Regions from separate parts of the Ruegeria sp. E5 genome, predicted to be linked through region 3. Evidence: riboswitches for the same ligand, from Rfam matches in the RefSeq annotation. Region 3 holds a riboswitch; each other region holds the start of a gene.
The links. A riboswitch is a leader RNA that binds a small molecule or an ion and turns the genes downstream of it on or off. The one in region 3 is predicted to bind cobalamin.
Positions count from the first base shown of each region.

Region 1: it holds a riboswitch for cobalamin, as region 3 does, so the genes downstream of both, ACR0BI_RS18365 (energy-coupling factor ABC transporter permease) here and ACR0BI_RS09345 (DUF1636 family protein) in region 3, are expected to answer to the same signal.
Region 2: it holds a riboswitch for cobalamin, as region 3 does, so the genes downstream of both, ACR0BI_RS08405 (hypothetical protein) here and ACR0BI_RS09345 (DUF1636 family protein) in region 3, are expected to answer to the same signal.

Region 1 covers NZ_JBQFPA010000005.1:250,553-253,823, reverse strand. The annotation lists gene ACR0BI_RS18370 (transglutaminase-like cysteine peptidase) at 398-1,021, shown strand; gene ACR0BI_RS18365 (energy-coupling factor ABC transporter permease) at 1,127-1,810, opposite strand; cobalamin riboswitch at 1,887-2,099, opposite strand; gene ACR0BI_RS18360 (L,D-transpeptidase) at 2,315-2,977, shown strand; gene ACR0BI_RS18355 (hypothetical protein) at 3,019-3,271, opposite strand, start outside.
Region 2 covers NZ_JBQFPA010000002.1:50,627-53,897, forward strand. The annotation lists gene rsgA (ribosome small subunit-dependent GTPase A) at 1-642, shown strand, start outside; gene ACR0BI_RS08400 (alpha/beta hydrolase family protein) at 679-1,536, opposite strand; cobalamin riboswitch at 1,658-1,878, shown strand; gene ACR0BI_RS08405 (hypothetical protein) at 1,970-2,377, shown strand; gene ACR0BI_RS08410 (phosphatase domain-containing protein) at 2,382-2,882, opposite strand; gene ACR0BI_RS08415 (DNA polymerase III subunit gamma/tau) at 3,055-3,271, shown strand, end outside.
Region 3 covers NZ_JBQFPA010000002.1:238,047-241,317, reverse strand. The annotation lists gene ACR0BI_RS09355 (ABC transporter substrate-binding protein) at 1-671, opposite strand, end outside; gene ACR0BI_RS09350 (ABC transporter ATP-binding protein) at 690-1,475, opposite strand; gene ACR0BI_RS09345 (DUF1636 family protein) at 1,472-1,828, opposite strand; cobalamin riboswitch at 1,931-2,138, opposite strand; gene ACR0BI_RS09340 (catalase family protein) at 2,397-3,271, shown strand, end outside.

The DNA of each region.
Region 1 (3,271 bases), on a different contig from region 3:
CAATCAAAACCTGCACACCTTGGTCAGGGGAAATCTGCAATTGCCAGTTACATCTGGCCGCATGAAACATATTATCGCAGATACACTGTTAGGGTGCGCCCCGGCGAACGGTTGATACCCATTTCATTGCACAAAGATGTTCAGCTTGACGCGTCATCCAAATCCGTCCCAAACCTCAAGCGTTTATAACCCAGATCTACTAGCGGGTTTTCTTCTATGCCGCTGCAAGAATCTCAATTAAGCTCACCCACACAATCACGACTAAAAACTGCGCGCTCGCGAACTTTGCTGCTCTGCATTTTAAATTGAATAAGCTGTTGTAATGCGTCGATGAACATAAAAGATTGAAATAGAGTTCTCTTGGCTCGGTAGCTTCAGATACCCAGGAGAAACGAGCATGGGGAAAGCAGATATGACAAAACCTACTTCCGCTCAAAAAAAACTCTCGGAACGGTTACCAGTTTATCTATCGTTGGCCTGTACCATATGCAGCTACCTTGTCTCCGCCGCTTCATTGCAAGCTTCTGAGCTTCCCTGGATCAAACTAGATAGAGAGGTTCAGGCGCCATCGGGTGCCAAATCACTCTGCAAAGATTATTCGTGGGCGTGCGCGAATACTCGTACTTCTGGTCTGTCAGAAGCGCGGGAGAAACAGATCGTTAAAGCGATTAACTTGCGCGTCAATCGGAGGATCCGCGCCGTTTCGGATCAAAACCAATACGGGACAAAGGAATACTGGACACTACCAATGCAGGGGTCAGGGGATTGCGAAGATTTCGCTTTGCAAAAGAAGTTTGAACTAATGCAGAACGGCCTGGATCCTACGAAGCTACTTATTGCAACTGTCTTAGACACCAATCGCAGTGGCCATGCAGTTTTAGTTTATCGCTCGAGTGAAGGCGATTTGATTCTGGACAATGTCACCAACAGGATCAAATCGTGGAAGGAAACGAGGTATCTTTTCCTACGAATACAGGACCCAAATCACCCTGATCGTTGGGTACAGGTTTCTAGCGGCTAAAAACAATGTGGCGCGCCCTCGAGACGCGCCACAATAAAATTTTGGTCCTGCGACTATTGGTTGTTTCGCGGCAACCCAAGTTTAGGACACCGCTTCAAACTTTGGTCAAGCTTTCGCAGCGTTGTACAAACGCGGAGTCACCAGACCTGTACTGTTCAAACCGCGCATCGCCTTGGCTGCCGCAAGCACTGCCAGATCAGCAATCGGCTCAATGACGATTACCAGCATATAAGCGCCGCCAAAGGACAGAACCGACGCCATGGTTTCTGCGCCGAAACCCTGGCCGTAGAAGGCCCAGAACCCAACCCATGCGACTACTCCTCCCTGATACGTCGCACTCAGCGCAAGAGCTTGGCCATATTTGAGGTCAACATATGCTGTGCCGGGTGCGATGATGCGGCTGGCCAGTGCTTGTAGCGCAAATAGCGGCACCAGCAGAGTGGTCAGGTTGATGAAGTACTGCGGAAGATCGAACGGGGCAAAAAACACACCCTGAATCAGGAGACCAGCTGCCAATCCAAAAGCCGCGGGTGCAGCACCGAGAAGCAGAAACAACGTCGACCCCAGGATGAAGTGGACTTCAGAGACACCAACCGGGAAATGCGGCAGGACTTCGAAGAAAAGGAAAACCCCAACGGTGGCGAGCACCGAGCGCATAACGAAAGATGCAGGTCCATTCGCACGCAATGTGGAAAACGTTTCTTTCGCTGCGTAAGTAGCCGCACCTGCGGCGGTAACATAGGAAAGCGCGATTTTGGCACCATTCACGATGCCCGGTTCGATATGCATGTTCTTTCTCCCTACCGCCTCACCCGGCGGCTTGTCAGGTTGAATCGACCGTAAGGCCGACAGGTTCAGTCTGGGCATAGCCCGGTGCTTTACGGCAGGTCTCCTGACTCGCGGGTGCTCGCTCCGCCAACCTTCCCGGTTCCATTACGAACCAGTGGTGTCTTGGCATCGCTCTCCGTTCACAGTTGCGGGGGCAGTTACGGAATTGGCGCCATTGAAAACACCGAACCGTATTCCCTTTTAATCCTTTTGGCTTCAGCCATCAGGAACCGAAAACAAATCACCGCTACAATGGCGGCTTCGCCTGGGTCAATTGTCTTTGCGACCTATTCTAATGTAAACTCGACCGAAGCAGGATTCACGCAACCGGTCACTTGATCGACAGGGTAAACCAAGCGTTACCTGAAACCTCTTGAAGCTCTAGCTGCTAGAGGCTTTAAGATTCGGATTAATTCGCGATAGTGCGATCCAAATACGTTAAACTTGTGAACCATGACGAGACCTATGCTTACAAGGCGCCATTTCATTCAATCCACCACAGCGCTGTTCTCGGCGTCTGTGGCCAGTCCATTGATCGCCAAAACCTGGCCAACCGCATCGCAGAAGACCTATTGGGACAGTCAGGTCACGCCAATTGGTTACGATCCAATGACCTCAAATCCGTGGGGTGTTCATGACCGTTTTTTACCAAGACGCGTCGCGGCAAATGATGGTTTGGTTCCAGGTGACATCCATGTGGATGCCGTCGCGCGCTATCTCTACCATATCGAAGAAGGCGGGACCGCAATGCGCTATGGCGTAGCGATCGCGCGCGGGAACCTTTACGAGCCCGGCACCTATGTTATCCGCCGAAAGGTCGAATGGCCACACTGGACACCAACCGCTTCAATGATCGAGCGCAACCCCGAATACGCGGAATTCCGGAATGGCATGGAGCCCGGGCCGAATAATGCTCTCGGTTCTCGTGCCCTTTATCTATACGTTGGAGACCGAGACACATATCTCAGAATTCACGGCACGCCTGAGCCAAGAAGCATCGGCGGTCGCGCAAGTTCTGGATGTGTGCGAATGATCATGGCTCATATCAATGACCTCTACCCAAACGTGAAAACCGGCTCGACCGCTTTCCTATACTCTGCCGAAGATAGCGTCACAGCCCGCTCATGAATATTGGGCAGCGTACATGGACGTCGCTGCCCTCATTTCGATCAGGCGTCGCGCGCAATGCAGATCGGAGCGCCATTCGTCGCGCGCAATGGTACCAATGTCGTCTCGACGGGTCCGCTGTGTTCATACCAAAAGCAATTGTCTTCGGGCAGGAGGCGCGCTGTGGTCAAATCCTGCGCCGGCCCTGCCAGCGCTACGACCGAATCTGGCACGTTGCCTGGTTCAAGTGCTTTGCTTTTGGCCCCGGTGAACTGGGCTGAGCAACCAGCCGTAATCGAGACTAACGTGATGGTA
Region 2 (3,271 bases), 190 kb from region 3:
TGCTATCCGGTGGTCGTTCTGACCAAGTCGGACATGTGCGATGATCCGAGCCTTTATGTAGATCAGGCCCAATCGCTCGCCCCGTTTCTGACGATACTTGCGGTCAACGCGCTGGATCACGGCGATCTCGAACAAGTTCTGTCGTGGTGTCCGAAAGGACAAACCAGCGCCTTGCTTGGATCATCCGGCGTTGGGAAAACGACGCTCGCCAACGGGATGACGGGGCAGGATCAGGCCACCGCAGGTATCCGTGAAGATGATGCGCGCGGCAGGCACACAACAACTGCACGCGCCTTGCATCGCATGCGCAATGGCGGCTGGCTGATCGATACGCCCGGCATGCGCGCGTTGCGTCTGCTGGATGCGCAGGAGGGGTTGGATGAGGTATTTTCGGACATCTCAGACCTCAGCCTGGATTGCCGCTTCTCGGATTGTCAGCACGAGACCGAGCCCGAATGTGCGGTGCAGGCGGCAATCGACGCTGGTACGCTTGATCCCGCGCGGCTGGACCGCTGGCGCAAGCTGCGGCGCGAAGACCAACACAATTCCGCTTCGGTGGCGCAGGCCCGCGCCCGCGACAAGGCGTTCGGCAAGATGGTGCGCAGCGTGATGCACGAGAAAAAATCCCGTAAAGGGCTATAACGAAGCTGGGCACCGACCTACCGGTGCCCAGCGCTATCAGGCGATCAGTCTAGGCCAGACTGCCGCATTCCGTCTTGCGAATGCACCGATATGGCCGATCTTGGACACTCCGAATTCGCTTGGTGCAAGCAGATGGCGCCCGGCTTTGGGTCCATAGAGATCGGCAAGACGCCAGACAGCATCCGGCGGCACCATTTCATCATCTGCGAAGGTAAACAGATCGACACGTTTGCCCAAGTCTTTCCAGCGGGCGGCGGGCAGTGTCGTGCCGATCTCTGGCACATAGCTTTTGGGGGCGGTGCACCATTTGCGCCATTGCCAATAGACTTGGGCAGGCAGGTCCGATCCAAACCCGACCAACCGCCCGGGCAGGTAGCCAAGCGCCTTGACCACCAGCGGCGCGTGACCATACCAGAACAACGCCGCCAAAGCGCGATAAGGCCAAGGGTGATCCGCCAGCGTTACCAGACCCGAACAGACACAGATCATCCTGTCGATCTGATCGATATCGGGTTGGATCGGGCCAAACATTCCGCCCAAGGAATGACCGATGCTCCATAGCTTGGCCTGCGGAAACCGTCGGCGCATCTCGGCCCGGGCGGATGGAATGTCGATCAACGCCCAATCGGCCATGGTGACATTTGACCGCTTTTGCGAACCCACCAAAGAGTGACCAAAATCCCGGTAATCGTAAGTCAGGCAGGCCATGCCCTGTTCTTCGGCGAGCCATCGGGCGAAGTACTGATAGTAATCCCTCGGCACCCCAGTCGCACCGTTTATGACGACCACCTTTTCGGGGTCGGCAACCGGACGGTAAAGCCGCGCCGACAACATTGCCGGGCCGGACGGGATTTGAAAATCCTCGGTCACAACCGCCTGCTGCGTGTCCAACATGGTGCCCTCCAATACCGACTGAACTGATCAGTTCACCCGAAGCGCCTCAAGTCAAGGTTGACGTGACTGGACCATACGTCACTTGCCTGACGCAATCTTCTTGACTCGGGCACGGCGCAGCCGCTAGCCATGTCGCGATGGTTCTCGCGCCCAATCGGGCCGGGATGAAAAGGGAACACGGTGCGGTTCTGCCCGGATAAATCCGGAAAGAACCTAGTCCGAGACTGCCCCCGCAACTGTAAGCGGAGAGCAATGCCGAGATACCACTGGCCTTGAAGGCTGGGAAGGTCGGCAAAGCGATGACCCGCAAGTCAGGAGACCTGCCATCGGATGTAGAACCGAAACTCGGGCGGGGTGTCCGGGACGGGTTTGATCGTGCTCCGCAACGACCAACCTGTGCCACGCCCGCGCCTTGCGCGCGGAGGGCGCATTGATGATCTGGAAGACCAAAACACACGAATTCGCGGCGACCGTGTGCCAACGTACTGGCGCACCCTGCCCCGCATTGGCACAGATGGCGCGGGCTCTGACGCAGACCATGTCCGCCACAAAACCGGTCACGAAAACTGAGTTTGAGATTGAAGGCACCATAGATCTGTCGCACTGCCCGGAAGGATGCACCGCCCGCTTTCGCGCCCAATGCGACCAGATACGTGTATTCTGCGGAACCGATCCTGAAATCGATACCGGCCGGCTGGATGACTACGCAGACATGATGTTCGGAACCGAGTACCGCAGCCTACCCGCAGACCTGCTAAGGAATCCTCCTTGCGCCATGCTTGAGGCTTCGCTTCTGGTGCAGCACAACGGTGGCGAAATCTCGCCACATGTTGGTGTCTAAGCCGTCAAACGGCTTGAACACGGGCCGGTTCAACGGCCCAAAGCATCTGGGCATTTGTCTCGACTGCGCAAGGACGCACCGTACGCAATCGCTTCAATGCCGCCTCAGGCCGTTCACCGCATTCAACCATCAGACGCAGAACCACCATCCCGGATCGGCCACAGCCACCACGGCAATGCACTAGCACACGGCCACCACCTGACAACGCCTGACGTGCGGTCGCGCCAACGCGGGGCCAGCGGTCCAAAATCTCTTTGGGTGGCGTGCCAAAATCTTCGATCGGCAAATGCACCCATCTGCTGGCACGCCCCTGAATATCAGCGCCAAAATTCCGCGCACCATCCTGAATCATCTCGACCTCAGTCGTCATCGAGATCACAAGTCCCGGCTTCCAGTCTGCTATAAGATCGAGGTCTTCGGTATAAGTGCCTCCGCGCCCGGGCATCGATGACAAGGCCAAGGTGCCTCCGCCAACCTGCAACGCATAAACCACCAGTTGCGACATAATCTCCCCCCAAACAAACTTCACCCAACAACATACTGGTCCAGTAAATAGAATAGAGTGGATTTTAGCCGCATACCCACGCATTCCAAAATGAAAATCGTCCCGGCCGGCTGTGGACGCGGGCGGCGGGGGCCTCTACGCTGCGGCGTAACGCGAATCCGACAGAGCAGACATGACCGAGACGCCCAGCCCCGCCTACCAGGTTCTTGCCCGCAAATACCGCCCCGAAACCTTTGCCGATCTAGTCGGTCAGGACGCCATGGTGCGCACTCTGAAAAACGCCTTCGAGGCGGACCGGATCGCGCAGGCCTTCATCATGACCGGCATCCGCGGTACCGGCAAGACGACGACCGCTCGGATCATAGCCAAGGGTATGAACTGCATCGGTC
Region 3 (3,271 bases):
TCACCACCGGCGGCAGTGATCATCGCATCGGGAATCGCGAATTTACCGGCGGTAAACGGAGCATCTGCAGGACCATCCAGAAGAAAGACGCGGGGCTTGGGCAGTTCAGCAGTCTTGGCTTCGATCGCTGCCAGCTGCTCTTTCCAGCCCGAGACCAGAGCTTCGGCCTTGTCTTCGACTTGCATCACCTTGCCCAAGCGCAACACATCGCCAAACAGAAGATCCATGCTGGCTTCGGGGCGATCCTTGTCCAGATGGATACAGCTTTCGGTTAGAACCAAGGTCTTGATTCCGAACGGTTCCAATGTATCTGGGGTCACATCACCACCCGGCTTCATGCCATAGTACCAACCGGCAAAGAACAGGTCGGGTTCAACCGCCACCAGGTTTTCGACGGTCGGATATTTCGGCGCAAGCTCGGGGATGTCGCCGCGCAGGGCATCAAAATCAGGGCTGGTCTTGTACCAGCCGGTGATGCCGGTCAGGCCGACGATCTTGTCCTGCAGACCCAATGCAAAGGCCATATCGGTCATGTTCATGTCATGCACAACCAGGCGCTTGGGCGCGGTATCAAAAACCAGCGGTTCGCCGCAGTTGTCTACGGTGACTTCTTGCGCAGCAGCACCGCTTGCCATGGCGGTGGCCAACGCCACGGGCCAGATGTATTTCATCTCAGTGTGTTCCTTCGACTAAGTTGAGACTGTGGTTCTTCGAATATCAAGCGCCGGGATCACGCGGCCTTCGTGGAGAAAGCAGAGGAAATCAACGCCAAAAGTTTCGCGGACTCTTTCGGGTGTCAGCACCTTGTCCACCGACCCAAACTCGATCATGAGGGTCGATTTCATCAGCGCCACGTGTGTGGCGAATTCGGGGATCATGACCAGATCGTGTACGATCATGACCACGGTGATCCCAAGCTCGGCGACCAAAGACAGCATCCGCCCTTTTGCATCAGGATCCAGATGGTTGGTCGGTTCGTCCAGAAACAGCAACGAAGGGTTCTGCGCCAAAGCACGTGCGATATGGGCACGCTGACGTTCGCCTCCAGACAGTTGGGCCATGCGCTTGTCCGCGAGATTGGCGAGACCGGTCAGGTCTAAAATCCGGTCCAGCTCTTGCGCGTGGCCTTCGGCAGAGCGGTCCGCACGGATGGGTATTTGCCCCAGCGCAACATAATCGCGTAACGCCAAGCGTCCATCGGGCAGTTCCTGCTGACCTACCACTGCAATCATGCGCGCACGCTCTTTGGCCGTGAGCTTTTTCAGACTGCGTCCTTTGATCCGAACATCACCAAGTGCCAGCGGCTCAGCGCCGCACAACAGATTGAGAAGCGTCGTTTTCCCCGCCCCGTTCGGGCCGGCGATGGCTAGAATGGAACCCTCGTACAACTCGAACGAGACGCCCTGCAACAGGACATCTCCGTTAAGGGCATAATACTCAAGGTTTTCGGCAATCAGAAAGGGTGGCAACGTCATTGCGATGCCCCGTGTTCGATCCGCGGCATGCGCGAGAGGGTTTTATTGAACAACGCCTGCGGGCGATCAGTGGCATTTGTCCAGCCATCCGGGCTTTCACGATACTGCGCTGCAAACTCAGCCAGCGCCTGCACCTCTTCCGCGGTCTGAATGCCACCAAAAAGGTATTGCGCCTTTCCTACGGCCTGGAACCCAACCGTTCTGGGACTATCGCAGCCTGCCATGCAAGACGACGCGCGGATCGCAAAACTGCGAGGTAATTTCCCAGTCAACGCATCGCAAATTTCATCAAGGGGCAGCCCTTCAGTGCAGCTTTCGCAGACTAGAATGAAATGATCAGGCTTATCTGGCATGGTCCACTCCACTTGTTTCCAAGCGCATGCGGAAGCTGCCGACAATGTAAACACGCGATTGACGCGCCATCAAAGCCTCCTTCCAGGACGCCCCGCCCCGGGTTGGTTAAACATCTGATGGCAGGTCTCCTGACTTGCGGGTCCGCGCTCGGCCAACCTTCCCGACCCTGTGGACCAGTGGCTGTTTGGCCTTGCTCACCGCTTACAGTTGCGGGGGCAGTTACGGAATTGGCACCTTTTGGCAAACCTCACCGTATTCCCTTTTCATCCCGCGGCAATACCACCGGGAACCATCAATCGATTGAGTGCCCGAGAACACCGGACACGTCAATGATAAAGTCGAAGGCACCCAACTCTGGTCGAGGATCGAGCGCGGGCAACCACGTGTCCGTAGCACCAACCGAATGGGTTGGGCTGCGCGCCGAATTTGTCTGGCCACGGCTGTCCATAGTTGGTGTGTTTGGAAATTAGACAATCTGAGGTAAGCTGAACAAATTTAGAGGTTTAGCTTTGTCAGCGCCTTACCCCTGTTTGATCATTGCCTGGGTTTATCCAAGGAGACGGTTCTTTGACGCATGTTTCGCAAAACGCATTGCCGCCGGATATTGTTGATGATGTCATTGACCACAATCTCGAGGCCGTTGCACGGTGGAAAGGCCATCGCTTAAGGGCTCAGCATGGGCGCAGTCACGGGTGCGTGGCTGCAACATTCACTGTCAGAAACGATCTACCAGAACAGTTCCGTCACGGCCTGTTTGAACAGCCCGCTGCCTATTCAGCCGCACTTCGCTTTTCCAACGGCGCGCATCTGGATGACCGGAAATCGGATGCCCACGGGATGGCGATCAAGCTTTTTGACGTGCCAGGCCCCAAGCTGATCGACGCCGAGGCACTTGCGCATCTGGGGACCACACAACTCAGCGACGAGTTCGATTTCGTATTGGTCGATCAGGATGTGTTTCCCAGCTACGTCCCCGATGAATATGAGCGATTGGGCAGGCTTGTCGCCACATTACAAGCGGTCCAGCACGCGATCAAAGGGCGACGAAAATGGAGCCTTAGGTTGATCACCAAAGGGCTGCGCGCAGGATTTCGCGCCTTCCTCACTCGTGAAGGCAAGCGTCAGTTTCGCGTCGCGAGTGATTTTGCCTCGAACTATATGCACTCGCCTTTTGAGGTCCATTTCTGGTCGACAACACCGTATCGGCTGGGCCCCGATCTAACGGTCAGATACTTGGCCCGCAGCGCGAAACCAAAAATTCCGGCACATCCGGTAGACGACCCAGATGGGATCGGGCAGTGTTTGCGGCAAGACGTGGCCGATGGAGATAATCACTTCGAGCTGTGTGTGATTGAGCCCCCGCGCCCGGCCGACGAATTCGATGTGCTCGACAATCGCATCCGGTGGGCATGCGATCCGCAACCAGATGCACCTCTTGATCC